Regions from separate parts of the Mesobacillus thioparans genome, predicted to be linked through region 2. Evidence: a T-box and tRNA genes for the amino acid it is inferred to sense, from the RefSeq annotation. Region 2 holds a T-box; the other holds one or more tRNA genes.
What was found. The T-box of region 2 lies ahead of leuS (leucine--tRNA ligase). A T-box ahead of a tRNA ligase gene usually reads a tRNA of that ligase, here a tRNA-Leu.
Positions count from the first base shown of each region.

Region 1: it encodes a tRNA-Leu, which carries the amino acid that the T-box ahead of leuS (leucine--tRNA ligase) is inferred to sense. The anticodon was not compared.

Region 1 covers NZ_CBCSFH010000011.1:133,937-144,862, forward strand. Annotated here, with positions in the region: gene ACNAZ4_RS17455 (DeoR/GlpR family DNA-binding transcription regulator) at 1-731, opposite strand, end outside; gene ACNAZ4_RS17460 (LysE family transporter) at 907-1,536, opposite strand; tRNA gene ACNAZ4_RS17465 (tRNA-Leu) at 1,675-1,758, shown strand; gene ACNAZ4_RS17470 (cold-shock protein) at 2,077-2,283, opposite strand; gene ACNAZ4_RS17475 (LysE family transporter) at 2,699-3,319, shown strand; gene ACNAZ4_RS17480 (DUF6509 family protein) at 3,417-3,722, shown strand; gene ACNAZ4_RS17485 (cytosolic protein) at 3,768-4,163, opposite strand; gene ACNAZ4_RS17490 (metallophosphoesterase family protein) at 4,194-4,691, opposite strand; gene ACNAZ4_RS17495 (hypothetical protein) at 4,750-5,268, opposite strand; gene ACNAZ4_RS17500 (GreA/GreB family elongation factor) at 5,494-5,991, opposite strand; gene ACNAZ4_RS17505 (NAD-dependent epimerase/dehydratase family protein) at 6,021-6,923, opposite strand; gene ku (non-homologous end joining protein Ku) at 7,061-7,915, opposite strand; gene ACNAZ4_RS17515 (DNA ligase D) at 8,053-9,885, shown strand; gene dapF (diaminopimelate epimerase) at 9,932-10,912, opposite strand.
Region 2 covers NZ_CBCSFH010000009.1:128,497-139,422, forward strand. Annotated here, with positions in the region: gene ACNAZ4_RS15400 (putative polysaccharide biosynthesis protein) at 1-1,112, opposite strand, end outside; gene ACNAZ4_RS15405 (BaiN/RdsA family NAD(P)/FAD-dependent oxidoreductase) at 1,382-2,650, shown strand; gene ACNAZ4_RS15410 (sporulation protein Cse60) at 3,188-3,373, opposite strand; gene ACNAZ4_RS15415 (rhodanese-like domain-containing protein) at 3,430-3,741, opposite strand; gene leuS (leucine--tRNA ligase) at 3,917-6,331, opposite strand; T-box leader at 6,407-6,627, opposite strand; gene ACNAZ4_RS15425 ((Fe-S)-binding protein) at 6,796-8,127, opposite strand; gene glcD (glycolate oxidase subunit GlcD) at 8,130-9,536, opposite strand; gene ACNAZ4_RS15435 (FadR/GntR family transcriptional regulator) at 10,029-10,751, shown strand; gene ACNAZ4_RS15440 (3-hydroxybutyrate dehydrogenase) at 10,813-10,926, opposite strand, start outside.

The sequences.
Region 1 (10,926 bases), on a different contig from region 2:
GAAGTTTTGCTGGTATATTGTCCTTTGGTCTCTTCTTCAAGAATATTCGTGATAACTGCCGCTTCATGTAAATCGGCTATTTTAGCAAAAGTGATTTCTGAGAATTTACTGTCATCCGCTAGCACATAAGCTTCGCGCGATAAGGAAATCGCTTTGGATTTGATCATCGCTTCCTCCTGGTCAGGTGTTGTAAACCCTGAATGAGGATGGATGCCATTGACTCCGAGGAAGCATTTATCGAAACGGTATTGTTCAAGACTTGCCAATGCTCCTCGGCCAATCACTGCATTTGTTTTCGGCTTAGCATAGCCTCCGATGACATATGTTTCGATTTGCCTTTCCATCAATGTCGGCAAATGCATCAATCCGTTCGTGACAACTACGATATCCTTTGCAGGCAGGAAAGCGATCATTTCCTGAATCGTCGAACCTGCATCAAGATAAATGCTGTCGCCTTCTTCTACCAGACTTGCAGCATATTGAGCGATTCGCCTTTTTTCCTGAAGGTTTTTGGAAGATTTTTCGATCATGCTCGGTTCCTGAAGTTTCCCCTTCAGCCTTGCAGCACCGCCATGCACCCTCTTCAGGAATTTCCCTTCCTCAAGTACTGTCAGGTCCCTTCGGATGGTGGACTCAGAAGCTTCTGTTAAATCAACAAGATCTTGGATTTTGACAATCGGTTTTTCTTTGATTAATTGTAAAATGAGCTGGTGGCGCTCAGGCGTTAACATGAGCCATTCCTCCTAATTTGCTTCGTAAATTTATCATAATGTAATCGATTACAAAAATCAATCATTTTCTTTCAAAACCAATCAAAATTATTCAAACGCACTCATAAAATGACTGGTTTTGAATGTTTCCGAAAAAAAAACCTCTTTTAAAAGAGGTTTTAAGCATATTATTTTATTAAAATAAAGCTTTAATGCCCTGGTAAGCAAAGTATAAGCCAAACCCGAATAATGAAAGTCCTGATAATATTGAAATCATCCTTAAGCTGTGATAGTTCAAAAATCGCCTGAATCCGGTTGTAATGGCTGCCACAAATACATCCCACAGTGCTAGTCCAATGAAAATCATGCTGCTGTATATCAATAAGTCAGTACGGCCATAATTACTTGCCGTCTTTGCCAGTACAGATCCATAAATACCCAGCCAAAAAAGTATGGATAAAGGACTGCTGATCGACATGAGGAATCCCGTGAGAAAACATTTAAACAAAGACTCTCTCCCCCTGCTAAAGGCAAGATGGATGTCCTTTGCCCTCACCATGCCTTCAATGCCTGAATAAATGAGCACGAAACCGCCGAAAAGCCACAAAAAAATTTGAATAATTGGCATGTCCAAAAAATTCACAAGGCCAAGATAGATGAGAACCATAAAAATAGCATCAGCCATCATCGAGCCAGTACCGACAATCCACGCATGCCAGAACCCATTCTTGATCCCCTTATCCAGCCTGGCTGAATTGACCGGCCCAATGGGCGCAGCAAGGGTCAGTCCCAAAAAAATAAAGCTTGCAAGCAAACTGATGCTCAACTTATCGTCCTCCAGCACACAGAAATTTTGTAAATTTTATGTGGGGAGATTGTAAAATAATACAACTTGTACCAGGTTTCCTAAAAATTTAAATTGAAATCCATCATTTTTATGATATAATTCTTTTATAACTAATTCGCGGGTGTGGCGGAATCGGCAGACGCGCTAGATTCAGGTTCTAGTGGTGGCAACACCGTGGAGGTTCAAGTCCTCTCATCCGCATACAGAAAAGGTGCCTTTTAACAGGGCACTTTTTTTGTGCCTTTAACCAGTTTTGAATAAAGCTGGATTGTGTGGAATTTGATACGGCATTGGCCGACCCCAATGCAGGAGGGTTTTTAACAGCTTTTGTTTCACTTGCTGCAAACCTGTCAAATTACAGGGGCTTTCTTGACAGCTTTAGCTTCTCTCTCTGCAAACCTGTCAAAATAAAGGCGTTTTCCTGGCACCTTGGTCTCAGTTCTTAGCTTTTTTTCGAATATACTAACTTCCAAAATAAATAACAGCCTGGATTCTCATCCAGGCTGTTTGCACCATTTTTTAACCGATTAGATTTTGACTATGGTTGTTGACCACTTCAAGTACCTTGGTCGTTTCCTCCATATCACTTTTGCAAATCGGGCAAGCGGGGACATTGCTGCTTTTAAAGTTGTCACGAACCCAGCAATTGCAATCATCAGAAGTACATACCCATATTTTCGTTTCTGCAGTGACGATTTCTTCAGGCGGTTTTCTTCCAAATGCCAAATTCCTCACGCTCCTATCGTATTAGTCCGGTCTTCTCTCTTTGATCCATCTCCTTCAGCATGTTTCCAGGATTCGGAATCCTTCGAATAATCTGGCTGCTAAGATTTGAGAAAGACCTTATCATCCGTCGATTGATAAAAAAATTCATTTATTATAAAAAGCCGGCAATTGAACCTTTTTATAATAAATGAATGGTCCGAAAGTTGATATCTATTCCATTTTACCACACTTTCTTATTTTTACCAAAAGTGACACATCAGTTGTTCCTGAACAACAATAAATAGTATATTCATTTCCCCCTTTTTTTATTTGAACAGGCAAAATTTTATTTTATTTTTCTAAATAAAGGTTGTACACTCTCTGCCGGCTGAATAGAAATAGTACAAGCACATCGAGGTTTGGGGGTTTCTTAAAATTGAATGTCTTTTTGGGTTACATATTCCTTGGCCTGTCACTCGCAGCGCCTATTGGACCTGTCAATGCCGCACAGATGGACAAAGGCATCAAGAGCGGCTTTGTACAGGCCTGGCTTCTTGGCCTGGGTGCTTTGACGGCTGATATTATTTATATGCTTACTGTCTATCTTGGGGTTGTAAAGTATCTCGAAACTCCATTCATGCAGTCCTTCCTCTGGCTGTTCGGATTTTTTGTCCTGCTGTATACAGGCATCGAGACGATTTTCAATTCAGGGAAAATCATGATGGATCGCAGAGAGGGAGACTCAGGTCTGAAGTCTTTTATCTCCGGGTTCTTTATGTCTATCTCAAATCCGCTGACCATTTTATTCTGGTTAGGAATTTACGGCTCTGTCCTGGCCAAAACTGCTTCCTCTTATGGAACTGGCGAACTTGTACTTTACAGTTTTGGCATCATCCTGGGACTTATCCTTTGGGATATTGTGATGGCCGCAATTTCGAGCAGCTTCCGTAATCTCCTCACTACACGGCTGCTGACTTTAATTTCTCTCATTTCAGGGATTTCCCTGATTGGATTTGCGCTGTATTTTGGTTACCAGGGGCTGAAGTTATTCATCTGATCTTGGCTGTAATGGGAGTTTTTCGGTATATTCCTTGATTCTTTAAGGGTATTTCGATATATAATAGAAAGGACAAAATCAAAAGGATGAGACATGCATGAAGATTACCGGACATACCGTTGAACTCCTTGAAGATCCATTTGGTCTTCTGACAGGGGACAGATATGAGTATTTTTTAAATATTGAGGTGGATGAAGACGATGAGCTTTTTTCAGATAAAGGGCTGCTTTTAAAGGTGCTGTTCCTTGTGGAAGAGAACAACAGCCGAATTCTCCAAAGCTACTTCATTGAACGGGGAACTGAGAAGGTTCTCGATTTTGAACTTGAAGATGATGAAACAGAGTTGGTCAAAGCATATTGCGAACAGCAGGTGCAAGCTGATGAAGAAAACGAACAGGAATAAACGAAACGAAGAGCAGGAGCACCCTGCTCTTTGTTTTAATTATTTTTACACCTCTACTGACTTGCCTTCCTCGACGATATGAAAAAGAAGATGGGCAAGATGCTGAACAGGGCCAAGTTCTCCCTCTTCTTCGTTCAGTTCTTCGGTGAATTCCAGGTCATTCAGGTACAATGCCGAAAATTCGTAGAAATCCTTAAGGGCGAACCCGTAGCAATTGGAGGGTTCTTCGCTGTTCTCCTCATATTGAAGCATTAGATAGTATTCCTTTCCATCCTTATCCTCTGCATCAAAAAAAACAAAAAATCCTATATTTGTGTCCAAGTCGAATAGATGGCGCGTGCCCCCCTCGGTCGCTTGTTCGTAATCCTCGCTGCTCAATTTTTGGACCTTCATTGTTTCAACCTGGTCTTCTGCATGAAATTTCACATCAAATGTTTTCAAGAAGAATAACACTCCATCCTTATGTAAATTTTATTGCGGATCTTTGAAAAAGATATGCTTTCCTTCGATTCTTTCCCCAATTGTCAGGATACCATAGGAAAATTCCTTCTGTCTTCTTTTATCTGTTGGAGAACCCGGATTGAAGATGACTACTCCGTTATTTTCTTTTAAGACGGGAATATGTGAATGACCATAGATGATGCAATCAACGGGATCATCGGCAAAAGCATCTATTGCCCTTTTTTCAGTCGTTTTCCCTGTGCCGTAACCATGGACAATCCCGATGCGAAAATCCCCTGCGAGGAATACTTCTTTTAAATTAAGAAGGCTTTTAAGTTCAGGACCATCTACATTGCCGGTCACCCCAATGATTGGTGCATACTGTTGCAGCTGATGATAAAGTTCGACTGTCTGCCAGTCTCCGGCATGGATGATGTAATCACAATCTTCCAGGTCACGCTTCAGGATCATCGGCAGCTGCTTCGCCTTCTTAGGCATATGAGTGTCGGAAACGACAACAACTTTCATGGGCGAACACACTCCTCCCTACTGCTTACCCCTGTTATGTTACCCTCTATGAATCGGTTTAACCTTTGTACTTGGTTACATTAAAATAATCATTCGTGTCGTTATACTCATTGACCTCAATATCAAGGTCATGAAAGAAACGGTGAAGCTGAAGCAAAACCTTTTTATCTTTACTGCCGTCCTTGATTGTTTTTGAATAGTTGGCGATGGATTCAAAATCAGATTGAAGTGAGGCATTTTCAGTTTCTACCGTGGACATAACTGATATGATTTCCCCAGCGATCTTCCTTTGTTCTTCCCAGTCCACTTTGTCAATCCTACCCCAGCCAAGGTTATCATTATACTTTTTATGAAAATCAGAAATAAACACTCCGACAGATGAGTAGCCAGTGTTATCTGTGTTATCCTGGAATACCGCAACAGTCTGTCCCTTTCCCTGATCGCTTGTATTGCTGCTGTTCATAATAGGATTGCCGCTCCCACTTTCCCACATTGAATAACCCGCATACAATCCGAAAGCCAGCAAGAACAGACTGGCAGGTAAAATCATGAGTTTCCATTTATTTTTCTTTTCCATCTGTCAGCCCCCCTATGTCCAATTTCAACTCATCTTATCTGTCCTTTTATATATAATTAGACAGCCGCCAGTGAATAACCTTCAATAATTCACCATGAAACATATCTTTATAGTGAAACAGGCTAATCGTAAAAAACAAATCAATCCTCATTAAAAAATCCCGGACTAAATAAAATCCGGGATGTTTCTATAGATTCAAATTTTGCGAAGAGCAAAAGGATTGGTTTATTTTGATGCTTCATCCCAGGTGCGATAAAGCCCTAAAACACAGCATTTGATTTGGCCAGATGGAACGGAGAGAATCGTTTCCTCACCCGGTTTTAAGCCGATCAATTTCTTGGCGACGGGAGCATCATAATAAATTTTATTTTCATCGATATTTGATTCGCCATATCCGACGATTTCATAGGTTTCTTCTTCTGGATCATCTTGATACTCGAACAAACACTTAACAATTGATCCGATTTCAACCACTTCTGTATTTCTCTCGCTGATGTTAATGAACTCTGCAGATTTGTATATTTGTTGAACTTCGTGCAGGCGGTCCACCAGTATCTGCTCATCTTGCTCTAACTTATGGAAATTGGGATTGGCCAGTTTATCATCACCGCAAGCATTGAAAGCAATATTCTTTTCGATGCGAACTTGCTTTAATTCCTGCTCGAGACTGGCTATTTGCTTAAGAATCAATTGCTCTCCCGTCGGGGTGATTTTAACAGCCATGTTTCTCTCCTTTCCCTATTCGTCAGTTTTCATTCGCTTATCTTACCATACGCTTTTAAATAATGCTTGATTAACATATCCAGAAGACTATGAAGGTCCGTAAATCTGTAACCCAGTCCTTCTGCCAGTGACGTGTCAATCGACCATGAACCAGGCAAAGCATATGGCGACATACTGCCTGAATGTGGATTTTCTTCAATGATTGCTTTTTTTCCTGTCAGCAACTCGATTTTATCAACCAGTTCCTGCAGACTGATGTCTCCTGCCGATCCCGGATTGATTGGACCCGTATAGTCTGACTTACCGATTTCCATCAGAAAATCAGCCGCTTCCTCTGCCTCGATAAAACTGTAGCGCATCCCTGGTTTTGGTATACCAATTGATTCACCTGAAAGTACTTTATCAACATGGAATTTCAATCGCTCCGTGTAATCGTCTGCAGAAACGACAATCGGGAACCGTGAAGAGACGGTTTCAAATTGTCCAAGCTGGTGGAAAACTGCTTCAGAGGCACGCTTCGCCTCTTTGTAGCCCTCATAACCAGGATACTCCCTGCGGCCTTTGTACATGATTGAATATGTATGTGCATTGAAGTCCTCTTCCTTATGGAGTGTACCGAATTCATAGACAGCCTGTGTCGAAGTGAAAATGTATCGGCCCACCTTTCCATTTAATAATTCTGTTGTATCCCTGGCTTCCCATGGAGAAAAACATGATTGGTCATAGACCAGGTCGAATTCTTTCCCTTTCAAGGCTTTTGCCAGCGTCTCTTTCTTCTCCCGATCGATCACGATCCGGTTCACTTTATCACCAAATGGATCGGCTTTTGTGCCTCTTGTAGCAATGGTAACCTCATCACCTTGATCGACCAGTTTCCGGACCAATTTTTTGCCAAAATACTGGGTTCCTCCCAGGACAAGTACCTTCTTCATCTGAATACCCCCTCTTTCTTAATAGTTTTATTCTTCCTTAAACGGGGATTCTCCTTTTTCAAAGTGTTTTTTATGTTAAAAACCGGCCACATAAAAGGAGGCCGGTTTAAATGATCAATTGGTAATCATGCTTGGTGTCAGGCTTGTTTCTTTTCCTTAGCCTTTGGTTTAGCGGCTGTCTTCTTTTTCTTTGGAGCTGCAGGTTCTTTCTTTTTCTCAGGCTTCGTGCGGTCAATAGAAGCCTGCAACGCTGCCATAAGATCTGTCACATTGGAGACTGGCTCTTTTTCTGTTGGTGTAACCAGCTCTTTGCCGGTGCGCTTCGCTTCGATCAATTCTAATAAGGCTGTCCGATAATCGTCTTTATATTTATCCGGTTCAAATTCGGTGGTCAGCTGATCAATGAGCATGATGGCCGTTTCCAGTTCTTTTTCGGTCACCTTGTCATCTGCAGGGACGTTTGGTACATCAACGGTTTTTCTGACTTCATCGGGGAAATGAATCGTTTCCATGACCAGTGTGTTATCATATACCCTGATTACAGCCAGCTGCTCCTTAGCGCGGATCATGATTTTCGCAATGCCCACCTTCTGGGATTCCTCAAGTGCCTTCCTTAACAAGGAATAAGCTTTTCCGCCGCTTTCATTAGGCGAGATGAAATAGCTTCGCTGATAGTAAATCGGATCGATCTCGGACATTTTTACAAAATCAATAATTTCGACGGCCTTGTCCTCGTTTTCTTTCCTCAGTGCTTCCAAATCTTCCTCTTCAAGGATGACAAACTTCCCTTTCGTGTACTCATATGCTTTGACAATGTCTTCATTCCTCACTTCTTTATCACAAACCGGACATGTTTTTTCGTATTTAATTGGCGAGTGGCATTCCTTATGAAGTGTCCGAAGCTTGATGTCCTTATCTTCCGTTGCAGCATGCAGCTTTATTGGGATATTGACAAGTCCAAAGCTGATGCTCCCTTTCCAAATTGTATGCATAGCATTCTCCACCTTATCGTTTTATTACTAATTTGCTTTAGAATTCATGAATCATCCCTAAAAACATTTGCCAGCGTACTAGTTTGCAGTCAAATAGGGACAATATAAATATGACTGAGGAAAGGATGGGAAGAATGCTGAAACCGATGCTCCCAACACTTGCATTTGAAACGCCCCGGGGAGATGGATGGCATTATGAAGTCAAATATGATGGCTTTCGTGCACTGTTGACATGGGATCATGAAATCGAAATGACCAGCAGGAATGGGAAAGCGCTGCTGCCTTTGTTCCCGGAAATCGCTGACTTTCTGCTGGCTAATAAAGAGAAGTTCGTGCCATATCTACCGCTGACGTTTGACGCTGAACTGGTTTCACTTGAAAACCCGTTCAAAGCGAACTTCGGGGCCCTCCAGATCAGGGGGAGGATGAGGTCCAAGGATAGAATCAAGATGGAATCAGCAAGAAATCCTTGCAGGCTGATGGTTTTTGACCTTCTTAAAATAAAAGGCAAAAGTTTAGCGGGTGATCGGTACCAGGACAGGCGCGATCAGCTCACCACTCTATTCAATGAGCTTGGTTTGCCTCAATCCCCCAGCCCTCAACATCCGTCTCTTTTACAGCTTGTCGGCAGTGAGAAAAATCTGGATAGCTTATGGGAAAAGGTGGTCATTTATGACGGTGAGGGAATCATTGCGAAGCAGGCCACTAGCAGATGGGAAGAAGGAAAACGTACAGAGACATGGATAAAAACAAAAAACTGGAAATATGTACCCTGTTTTGTGACTGCATATGAAAAATCGAATGGTTATTTTTACATCTCGGTTACTAAAGGGCAGGAATTACAACAAATAGGCCTGGTGATCTTTGGCTTTAAGCCGGAGGAAAAGAATGCCCTTCATCAGATCATCAAGCAGAACAAAAGCGGAGAAGACCACCAATTCATCTATGTGGAGCCGGCGATCTGCCTGGAGGTAAAATACCTTGAAATCTATGAGGACCAGCTTCGTGAACCTCATTTCCACCAATTCAGATTTGATTTAACTCCAGCAGCCTGTACGTATGATAAATTCGTTCTCCAGCAAAAGAACCTGCCCCCGGATATCGAAATCACGCATCCTGACAAGCCACTTTGGGAAGATCCGCCTATCCAAAAGATTGACTATATCCATTATTTAAGGGAAATCTCGCCTTATATGCTTCCTTTCCTTAAAGACAGGCATTTGACAGTGATTCGTTTTCCGCATGGCATGTTTGGAGAAGCCTTTTACCAAAAAAACGTTCCTGATTATGCACCGGAGTTTGTACAAACTTCGACATGGGAAGGCATTGAATACATTATCTGCAACAATATGAAGACTCTTTTATGGCTGGGGAACCAAATTGCCGTGGAATTCCACATTCCTTTTGAGACTATCAAAAGCAAAGGACCTGAGGAAATCGTCTTTGATCTTGATCCGCCATCAAGGGAATATTTTCATCTGGCAATTAAAGCTGCGATTGATATTAAGGAAGTTCTTGATGAACTGAAGCTGATCAGCTTCGTAAAAACATCTGGCAACAAAGGGCTGCAGATTTACGTACCGCTTCCTTCAAATAAATACAGCTATGAAGATACAAGATTTTTCACCGCATTTATCGCGAACTATCTCGTCTCTAAGGACCCTGATTCTTTCACGATCGAGAGGCTGAAGAAGAACAGGGGCAATAGGTTGTATGTGGATTATATCCAGCATGCAGAGGGCAAAACGATTGTCAGCCCCTATTCCGCCCGCGGAAAATCTCATGCAGGGGTGGCGACACCGCTCTTTTGGGACGAAGTAACTGAGGATTTGAAGATTGAAGACTTTCAGCTGGGAGCGATCATCGAGCGCGTAAAAAGATTAGGCTGCCCGTTCAGAAATTACTTTGCAGCAAAAGCCGAGCAGGACTTCGAGCCAGTTTTAGACGTATTAAAAAAGAAAAAATCCTGAAGATCGCCTTCAGGATTTTTTCAGGGTATCAATATACTTATCCTTTTTAAAATCTGCTGAGATACTTTTTGGCATGCTCCTGCAGCTTTTCATATTGTACATCCTCATTGAAGTCTTCCTGTTCGAGAATCTCTTCAAGGATTCCATCAACATTAAAATCAACTTCAATTTGGGCGGAGTAGACAAACGTGGCGTTGCCAATTAAGTCAATGGTGAATGTATCACCTTCCTTATGGGCTGCACACTGTACCATTCCGCCATTGTTGTACACATTAATCGGCTGTTCCAATTCATTTTCATTCATCAGGCATGTAACAAGAGTGGAGGCTGACATGGCTGTGCCACAGGCGTTCGTATAGCCTACTCCCCGCTCATACGTCCTGACAAAAATACTACCCTTTTCCAGCAGCCTGATGAAGCTGACATTCACGCCATCAGGAAATAAATCGTTTGGCTGGTTCACTTTTACGCTTAGCTCAGTCTGCAAATCAGAATCCAACCGGTCTTTGCTGACAACTGCTGTTAAGTGCGGATTAGGTACCGCCAGCGCTGTGAATGTTAGTTCTTCTGACAATGCCGGGATCTTCTCCTGGATGAGCATATCTTGTTCAAGGTTTAAAGGCAAATCCTTCAAGTCGAAAGTGACAGGAGAGATTTCCACTTGATAGGTCGGAATACCGCTGAAAATTTCTTCATGCTTCCTGACCTGCAGATTGGCCTTCAGCGTTTCAATGACCGCTTCATCCACTCCTAGCTTCTCACAGACATACCTGCCTGCACAGCGAAGCCCATTTCCGCACATCGATGCTTCCGTGCCGTCTGAATTGAAGATGCGATACTGTGCATCCGCGACCTTGCTGGGACGGATGAACAGGATTCCATCTGCCCCCAATGAGTTCTCCCGGTCACATAGCGCCAACGCGAGATCCCGTCTTTTAAAATCATCAAATTTATAGTTGCGGTCGGTTTCATCTATCAGTAAGAAATCATTATTCGATCCATGGCATTTAATTAAATCAATTAACATGTTTACGCCCCCAA
Region 2 (10,926 bases):
CCGAGATCATTATGTGCATAGAAGACGGTGTACATCGGTTCTGCCAGAAGGGCAATTCCGACTGCAGCCGGCACTGTCAGGTACATCAGGACCTGGAATGTTTGATCAAGCTGCCTCCGCATTCCCTTCCGGTCGTTTTCTGTAAAAGCCTTCGTGATGCTTGGAACCAGTGTCAATGAAAAAGCCGTAGCCAGCGAAACAGGAATGATAACCAGCTTATGGGATTGGAAATTCAGCACCGAAAACGCGGTATTCGCTTCATTCTGGCTATTGCCAATTGCCATCATCGCTCTGTTGAAGGTCATCATATCAACAAACTGGAACAGCGGATTGGCTATCCCGACGAATACAAATGGAGCTGCATAAAGAAGGATTTCCTTATAAATATCCTTTAAGGAAATATCCATCGTCTTTTTATCTTCTTCCAGCAATTTATCCAAGTGCGGCTTTCTTTTTACCCAATACCATCCCAGTATTGCCAGACTGCCCAGTGCACCTATGAACGCCGCGAACGTGGCGACACTTACAGCTGTAACCATGTCGCCTTTCAGGACATTGAGGACAAAATATGCGCCCGCGAGCACGAAAATGATCCGGACGATCTGCTCGATTACCTGGGATACTGCAGAAGGTCCCATCGACTGATGTCCCTGGAAGAAGCCCCGGATCAAGCTCATGAACGGAACAACGATCAGCGCGAAACTGACTGCCCGGATAACCGTTGTCACATCATCTGCCGTTATTTTCGCATGATCTTCTCCACTAGTGTTCATGACAATATCTGCCAGACCAGGTGCCGTTATATACATGATCAGGAATGACAAAATGCCTGTCGCAAGCATGACTGCGACTCCTGACTTAAACAGCTTCCTGCCGACCCCATACTCTTCAAGAGCATTATATTTTGCTATAAATTTCGATACAGCCAGCGGCACACCGGCTGTGGCGATGCTTATGAAAATTGTATATGGAATGTAAGAGAACGAATATAAGGCGGTCCCATAATCTCCTACGATCGCAAAAAAGGGAATGACATAAAACAATCCCAATACTTTGGATAAAATCGTGCCAATCGTCAGTATGAACGTCCCTCGTAATAGCTTAGATGACATATAATCCCTACTTTTCAATCTATAAAATAAAATCAGTTTACAAACTTGTATTTTACCATAAACATTATCCGGCACTGTGATATTTATCAATGGATGCAGAAATTTCCTGCATTCCCTAGTTTACTCCTTCTTCAGGCTGACTGCCAGTTTTCAGGCTGAAGAGGTTTGAATTTCTCAGTCATGGCAATGTTTTTAAAGAAGAGATGCATTATAATAAGAAAAGTGCGTGACTGCATTTCAAAAAAGTGAAACGAAAAGTTGGTGAAGCAATGAAATACGATGTAATCGTCCTCGGCGGCGGGCCTTCTGGCTTGATGGCTGCGATTGCTGCAGGTGAGCAAGGTGCTAAGGTGCTGCTGATCGATAAAGGGGACAAGCTAGGCCGCAAGCTGGCCATCTCCGGCGGCGGACGCTGCAATGTGACTAATCGCCTCCCTGTGGATGAAATCATTAAACATATACCCGGAAATGGACGGTTCCTATACAGCGCGCTGTCGATTTTTAGCAATGAAGATATCATTTCTTTTTTCGAAGGGCTCGGCATCCAGCTGAAAGAAGAGGACCACGGCCGGATGTTCCCGGTCTCAGACAAGGCGCAATCCGTTGTGGATGCTCTTTTATCAAAGCTTAGAGATTTAAAAGTAGAAATAAAGACTAATACTCCTGTGGCCGATGTTCATTACAAGGATGGAAAAGTTGAAGCTGTCGAATTGAAAAATGGTGAAAAGATTTTAGCAGACAGCGTGATCATTGCCGTCGGCGGCAAATCCGTGCCCCATACCGGTTCGACTGGTGATGGGTACGCCTGGGCAGAAAAAGCAGGCCACACCATCACAACCCTTTTTCCGACCGAAGTGCCCGTGACCTCTTCCGAACCTTTTATAAAGGAAAAGATTCTGCAGGGACTTTCCTTGAGAGGGATTGCGCTCAGTGTCCTGAACCCTAAAGGAAAAGCTCTGATCACACACAAGATGGACATGATCTTCACCCATTTTGGCATCAGCGGGCCAGCCGTCCTGCGTTGCAGCCAATTCGTCGTCAAAGCGATGCAGAAATGGGATTTGAAAGAAGTCGTCATGTCCCTGGATGCCCTTCCTGACATGAAGGAAGAAGAAGTGTTCCAGGAAATCAATAAGTTGATAAAAGCGGAGCCAAAGAAAGCGGTGAAAAACTTGCTCAAAGGCCTTTTGCCTGAACGCTACTTGATGTTCCTGCTGGAGCGGAACGAAATCGATCCGGCCATGCAGGGCGGACAGCTGGGCCATGAAAAAATCAGGAACTTCGCGAGGTCAGTGAAGCAGTTCGAGTTCAAAGTCAATGGCACCCTGCCGCTTGATAAAGCCTTCGTCACCGGCGGCGGCGTATCCGTCAAAGAAGTCGAGCCGCAAACAATGGCATCCAAGAAAGCAGAAGGACTGTATTTCAGCGGTGAAATCCTCGATATCCATGGATATACAGGAGGATATAACATTACCTCAGCACTGGTCACCGGAAGGTTAGCCGGAAGCAATGCAGCCGGGTATGCGCTGGAGAATTAGAAATATGTATTTAGTGTTCATCACAGCTTGACGTGATGGACACTTTTTTTGATTATTTGCTGTTTTTTGTCCGTCATAACCTCGATGATGGACACTTTTGTTCAGTTTCAATCGGTTTTTGTCCGTCAGGGACTTGATGACAGACACTCTCTATGTATATGGGATGTCACAAATTGCTTTTTTCGTAAACTATGTTGTCATGGATAAAGGGTGATGGATTTAACTGCGAAAAAACGGCATATAGGGTAACCGATGAGCAAAAAATAAGCGGAAGTTTTCCGGTTATTTTTAAAATGAAGTTATTTTAAGCGGAAATAAGCGGAGTTTTTCCGTCTATTCAGTTAAAAGTCCCCAATTTTCGCGGTTTAAAATCAAATAAGCGGAATTTCTCCGGCTATTTCAGCAAGTTTACAACTAGTTTCCTAAATAAGCGGAATTCTTCCGGCTATTTATTTAGAAAAAATCTTAAAAATGCAGTAAAAAAGCAGCAATTTCTTAAAAAATGGTCTTACATAAAAACAGAGCCTGCTTCAAATCTCAGGCTCTGTACACAATCATGGCTGAAAAACAGTAAATCTGCTCTTCATCCTCTTCTTCGGGTATGACCGCGACATTGTATTTAATGTCGAGAAGTTTTTTTTCATCTAGCTTTTCAAGAAACACGTTCATATCCTGTTCGAGATCTTTTTCATGCTCATGATCAAACACTCTGACCTGGATCAAGGTAATCTTCCTTCCTTTTTACCATCCATTCTGGCCAGATTTTCAGAATTTTATAATTATGGTCGTTTTGTTTCTCCGCCCCAGCTCATCATTCCGCCAACCATGTTGCGGACTTTGTAGCCTTGCTCGTTCATATAGTGGCAGACGTTGCCGCTGCGTGCGCTTGAACGGCAGATGAAGATGTATTCCTTGTCCTTATCGAATTCGTTCATTCTTTCAGGAATTTCGCCCATTGGGATGTGCTTGGCTCCCGGGATCATGCCGGATTCAACTTCGTCATGTTCACGTACATCAACCATTTCAAGCTTTTCGCCTGATTCCAGTTTCTTTTGAAGTTCTTCAGTTGAGATTGTTTCGATTTTATTCATAAGTCATTTCCTCCAATTTTCAATAAAGATTTATCCTTCTTAAAGGATTCGATACCATAATGTATTTTCCCCTATCTATTATATAAAAACTCTTTTTATAATACAAAGAAAAAACCTTATGGGGTATTTCGCGTTTGCAAACAAAGGACCGCCACGGCGATCCTTTGCAAAATATTTAGTTAGCGACAATATTGACAAGCTTTCCTGGTACTGCGATTACTTTACGGACTGTTTTGCCGTCGATTTGCTCTTTAACGGCATCGTCTCCCATTGCGATCTGCTCAAGTGTTTCTCTGTTGGCATCTGCAGGAACCATCATCTTCGCTTTGATCTTCCCGTTCACCTGGACAACGATTTCGACTTCGTCATCGACAAGTTTGGCTTCATCATATGCTGGCCATGCTGCATATGTGATCGAATCGCTGTGGCCAAGCTTTTGCCAAAGTTCTTCTGTGATATGCGGCGCTATTGGCGCAAGCATTTTCACGAAACCTTCGACGTATGTCTTAGGGAGTTCCTCAGCCTTATACGCTTCGTTAATGAAGACCATCATTTGTGAGATCGCTGTATTGAAACGAAGTCCCTCATAGTCTTCAGTTACCTTTTTAACCGTCTGGTGGTAGACCTTTTCCAGGTTCTGGTTTTCAACATCCTTGATCTTCGAGCTCAGGCTGCCATTTTCTTCGACGAACAGGCGCCAGATGCGGTCAAGGAAGCGGCGTGAACCATCAAGGCCATTTGTAGACCATGCAATCGATGCTTCAAGTGGTCCCATGAACATTTCGTAAAGGCGAAGTGTATCCGCGCCGTGGCTAGCAACGATTTCATCCGGATTGACGACATTTCCTTTTGACTTACTCATTTTTTCATTATTTTCACCAAGAATCATTCCCTGGTTGAAAAGCTTCTGGAATGGCTCTTTCGTGTGGACTACGCCTACATCATAAAGGACCTTGTGCCAGAAACGAGCGTAAAGTAAGTGAAGTACTGCGTGCTCTGCGCCTCCGATATAAATATCAACAGGCAGCCATTGCTTTAATTTTTCCTTATCTGCAAGTGCCTGATCATTCTTCGGATCAATATAGCGCAGATAGTACCAGCAGCTGCCACCCCATTGTGGCATTGTGTTCGTTTCCCTGCGGCCTTTTTTGCCTGTTTCAGGATCCACGACATTCACCCAGTCATGAATATTGGCAAGTGGAGACTCGCCTGTACCAGAAGGCTTGATATCCGTCGTTTTAGGAAGAACTAAAGGCAACTGGTCTTCAGGAACAGCAGACATTGTGCCATCTTCCCAGTGAATGATTGGAATTGGCTCACCCCAGTAGCGCTGGCGGCTGAACAGCCAGTCACGAAGGCGGTAAGTGACCTTCTTCGTACCAATGCCTTTTTCCTCAAGCCATGCGATCATCTTGCTGATGCCCTCTTCTTTGTTCATGCCGTTTAGGAATTCAGAGTTAACGTGTTCGCCGTCGCCTGTGTAAGCTTCTTTTTCGATGTTTCCGCCGGCTACGACTTCCTTGATCTCTAAATCAAACTTTTTCGCAAACTCATAGTCACGCTCGTCATGGCCAGGTACTGCCATGATGGCACCAGTACCATATGAAGCAAGGACATAGTCTGCAATCCAGATTGGCATTTTTTCGCCGTTGGCCGGATTGATGGCGTAAGCGCCGGTGAAGACGCCTGTTTTGTCCTTCGCAAGGTCCGTTCGCTCAAGGTCACTCTTGCTCTTGATTTCATCGATATATTTTTCGACTGCAGCCTTCTGTTCAGCTGTCGTGATTGAATCAACAAGCTGATGTTCTGGTGCAAGCACCGCATAAGTTGCACCGAAAAGTGTATCAGGACGAGTTGTGAAAACCGTGAACGTTCCGTCATGTCCTTCGATGTTGAATGTGACTTCAGCACCCTCTGAACGGCCGATCCAGTTGCGCTGCATATCCTTCAGGCTTTCCGGCCAATCAAGCAAATCAAGGTCCTCAAGAAGACGGTCTGCATACGCAGTGATCTTCAGCATCCACTGTCTCATCGGACGGCGTTCCACCGGATGTCCGCCGCGCTCACTTTTTCCATCGATTACTTCTTCGTTCGCCAAAACTGTTCCAAGTGCCGGACACCAGTTAACAGCTACTTCGTCAATGTAGGCAAGGCCTTTTTCATATAGCTTAAGGAAAATCCATTGCGTCCACTTGTAGTATTCCGGATCCGTCGTGTTGACTTCCCGGTCCCAGTCGTATGAAAAACCTAATGCTTTGATCTGGCGGCGGAATGTATTGATGTTCTTCTCTGTGAATTCTGCAGGGTCATTTCCTGTATCCAATGCGTATTGCTCTGCCGGAAGACCGAATGCATCCCAGCCCATTGGATGAAGGACGTTGAAGCCTTGCATCCTTTTCAAGCGGGAAAGGATATCTGTCGCCGTGTATCCTTCCGGGTGGCCAACGTGAAGACCTGCTCCGGATGGATAAGGGAACATATCAAGAGCGTAAAACTTCTCTTTCCCTTTATCTTCAGTTGTTTTGAATGTTTTGTTCTGTTCCCAATAAGCTTGCCATTTTTTCTCGATTTCCTGATGGTTGAAACTCATCGTCAATGTCCTCCTGTTTGGTTTCGATTTATTTTAGCGGTTGAATTTATGCAAATAAAAAACTCCCGCCCCTGTAAAAGGGACGAGAGGTTATGTATGATCTCCCGCGGTACCACCCAAATTAGTGTGTAACACTCGCTTCATTCATCCTTAACGCGGAAAACGGCAAACGCTACTTTTGTGTTCACGTATGCGACTCAAAGGCGAGTTCGTGATGGATCCTGTCTGGCTTGCACCGGCCGCCAGCTCTCTTGCACAGGTTTTGCACCACTACTACTCCTTGTCGAAGTCTTTCGTTATCAATATAGAGTTATTGTAATAAAATTCCCTCGCATATGCAAGCGGGGATAGAATTTTTGATGATAGTGAGTAGTATATGCTTGTAATGCCTTTTGGTGCAGCCTTTTACATAAAGGGCGTGGACTTAAAAGACCCATCTGCAGATTCAGATGGGTTCTAGGTGTTTACTTTTCCGTTTCTGCGGCCTCTAAAAGCAAATCAACAATATGGACGCCTCTCATTTTGCCAGAGAGTCCTTCACGCTCAACCCCGAGCTTCATTTGAAGAAGGCAGCCTGGATTTGCGGTTACAATCGTTGTTGCATGGGTGGCCTTTGCCTCTACCATTTTGGAATCGAGGAGCTGCATGGACATTTCACTCTCGACGATATTGTATATGCCTGCTGAACCACAGCAACGGTCAGCATTCTGCATTTCCTGGTATTGAATTCCCTTGATGGACTGCAGCAATGTCCTCGGTGCTGAAGCTGTTTTCATGACATTGCGAAGATGGCATGAATCCTGGTACGTAATGATTTGATGCGGGAGCTTCAAGTCCACTTTTTCATGGAAGCTTACTTCGACCAGGATTTGGGAGATATCCATGATTTTATCGGCAAATGCCTGGGCTCTTTCCTTCCATTCCGGATCATCCTTAAGCAAGTGGTCATAGTCAACAAGGAAGGCACCGCAGCCCCCTGCATTGGTGATGATGAAATCGACCCCTGTGTCCTCGAAGGCTTTAATATTGCGGCGGGCAAGCTCCTTCGCACCTTCCTTTTCACCACTATGTCCATGAAGCGCTCCGCAGCAGGCCTGGTCCTTCGGAATGACAATTTCACAGCCTGCAAGCTGCAAGAGCTTCATCGTTGCATTGTTTGTTTCCAGGAACATCGTATCCATCAGGCAGCCGCTGAAAAATGCGACCTTATGCGTCTTCGTGCCAATTGCTTCAAGGTGCTCAGGACGATTTTTCATTTCCTTCATTGTCGGCACATGCGGAAGAACCTTTTCCATCGTTGCGAGCGACTCAGGGAACAGCTTCATCACACCTGTTCCACGCGCCACTTTCTGCAGGCCGGAACGTTGATAGAAGCCAATCAGTCCAGTCAGTCCCCTCATCCGCTCCTGATGCGGGAATAGACCTTTGAAGACAGCATTTCTGACCACTTTTACCGGCATTGAAAACTTCTTGTTTTGATTGACAATATCACGGGCATCTTCGAGAAGATGGCCATAGTTCACCCCTGATGGGCAGACCGGTTCACACGCACGGCAGCCAAGGCAAAGGTCAAGTGACCGTTCAAAATCCTCATCCGGTTCGATGACCCCATCGACGACGGCCTTCATTAAAGCGATCCGCCCGCGTGGTGAATGTGATTCCTGATAGCCCGATTCGATATAGGTCGGACATGTTGGCAGACAGAACCCGCAGCGCATGCAGTTCAATAGTTCGTCGTGGTTCATCTTTTCCTGGAATTCTGTCTGGATTCTCTGCTGTTCTTGAATTGTTGTCATTGTTAAACCACCACCCGTTTCCTGCTGTCCTTCGCGAATACCTTGCCAGGATTCATGATATTGTTAGGGTCGAGAGCCGTTTTCACTGCCTTCATAGCCGCAATTCCTGCTGCTCCTAATTTCAACTCCAGGTAAGGTGCCTTCATGACGCCAACGCCGTGTTCACCCGTAATCGTCCCGCCGAATTCAATCGCCTTTTCAAAGATTTCCGCAAATGCCTTCTCGACTCTTTCCATTTCATCATGGTTCCGTGAATCTGTAGCACATGTAGGGTGAAGGTTTCCATCTCCCGCATGGCCAAAAGTGCAGATATTCAAGTCATACTTTTCAGCAATTTCATTGATGGCATTAACCATTCTCGCAATCTCTGACCTTGGTACAGTCGCATCCTCCAAAATGGTCGTCGGTGCTAATCTCGCAAGTGCTGACAACGCACTTCGGCGCGCAGTCCTCAGTGCTTCAGCCTCAGCTTCAGTTTGTGCAAGCTGCACAGATACAGCCTTTTCTTCTTTACAAACTTCGGCAATCCTCGCCATGTCACGCTCGACCACTTCTCTAGGACCATCCTGTTCAATCAATAACACTGCTTTGACATCTGTCGGCAGCCCGATCTTGGCAAAATCCTCTACTACTCTCAAAGTCGGCTGATCCAGGAATTCCAGCGTAGCCGGGATGATTTTGCTGGCGATAATCTTGGAAACTGATTTAGCTGCAGCTTCTATATCTTGGTACAAAGCCAGCATGGTTTGTTTTGTCTCAGGCATAGGAATCAGTTTAAGTGTTGCTTCGGTTATGACGGCCAATGTTCCCTCGGAACCAACCAACAGCCTGGTAAAATCATATCCGGCAACATCCTTCGCCAATTTCCCTCCTGTGGTGATGATGTCCCCGTTTGGGAGCACAGCCTCAAGCCCAATTACGTAATCCCTTGTCACCCCATACTTCAACCCGCGGAGGCCGCCAGAATTCTCATTGATATTGCCGCCGATGGTTGATATTTTCATAGAGCTTGGATCTGGTGGGTAAAATAGGCCTTTGGGTTCGACGGCACGGATCATATCAAGCGTTACAACCCCTGGCTGCACAGTGACGGTAAGATTCTCTTCGTCCACCTCAAGGATTTTGTTCATATGTTTGAAAAGAAGCACGATTCCGCCTTCTGTCGGACAAGTGCCTGCACAAAGATTCGTTCCTGATCCGCGAGGGACAATCGGGATTTGGTTCTCGTTGCATATTTTCACAATCTGCGATACTTCCTGTTTGTTGCGTGGACTTACAACCGCGTCCGGCATTGATTGAAAATTAGGTGTAGCATCATATGAATAGACAAGCCGCCCCGTTTTGGAATCATCAAAATTGGCAGCAGTTACGATTGAAACGATTTTTTCTTTGACCGTATTTGTAAGCATGAGTGTTCCCCCTCCGTAAAGTTAAATAAAGCCATTCATCAGTTCTTGAAAATTTTGCTGTTCTCGCAGATAAAAGAAAGATTCAGCTTCTGGTTTCTTTACGACCGTAGCAGAGCCGATGGAAGAATGCCGAAGACTGACATGAACATAAGAATTTGAAAACAACAATCAATGCAAATTAGCGGAAATAATCATTTTTGTGAAGCGAGCTGTTTTGCGGATATATTATTTTTTCACCGAAAACAATCCCCCTGAAAAAGTCGATTAGGAATCGCTTACAAAATAGTGGTATGGTCATCAGATGACCATACCTCAAATTATAGAATGTTCATTAGGGCAATTTCAATATATATTTACATTTAGTAAAATATTGTTAAGGTAAAGTACCGCATAATGAATGAAATTTCCCGTTACTTACCAATAAAAATTATTATTGATATGGGATAAAACTGTATAATGAGAGTCAAGAGAACGAACTTTGGAGGATATACCTTGCAATACAATAAAATAAAACCTAAGAAGATATATGAAGAAGTCGCAGAAGCAATCCACACGATGATCAGTTCTGGTGAATTGCAGCCAGGGGATAAATTGGATTCTGTCCAGCAGCTGGCGGAGAACTTCCAGGTGGGCCGTTCTGCCATCAGGGAAGCATTGACAGCTTTGAGAGCGATAGGGCTCATCGAAATCAGGCAGGGCGAAGGAACATATGTGAAACAGTTCGAGTCTGAGCAAATCAGTTTCCCTTTATCGACAGCCATCCTGATGAATGCACAGGATACAGCTCATCTGTTGGAAGTAAGGAAAATTCTTGAGGCCGGTACCGTCTTTTCCGCTGCAAAGAAACGGACAGAACACCAGCTGCAGACAATAAAGGAAGCGCTCGAGGAAATGAAGAGTGCGAGTGGTGATGAGGAGCTTGGTGAAAAGGCAGACTTACAATTTCATATGGCCATTGCTGAAAGCTCGCATAATCCATTGTTGATCAGCCTGATGAACCATGTTTCAGGACTGATGGGAGAAACGATGAAGGAAACACGAAGGCTCTGGCTCTACTCGAAACAAACTACAACAGATCGCCTCTATGAGGAACATCATGCTATTTACGAAGCGATTAAGGACCAGGATGCAGAAGAAGCAAGGCGTGTGATGCTCAGCCATATCGAGAACGTCGAAATGATACTCCATAAATACATAGACCAGGCAAAAAATTAGGGAATAGATCATATTAATTCAAAATAAGCTGGCAACCGAAAAGGTGGCCAGCTTATTTTGATTATTGTATCGTATACCCTCCGTCGATGACAGCAGCCTGGCCAGTGATTCCTTTTGCTGCATCACTGGCGAGGAACATCACATAGCTGGCGATTTCTTCGACAGCCAGCAGCCG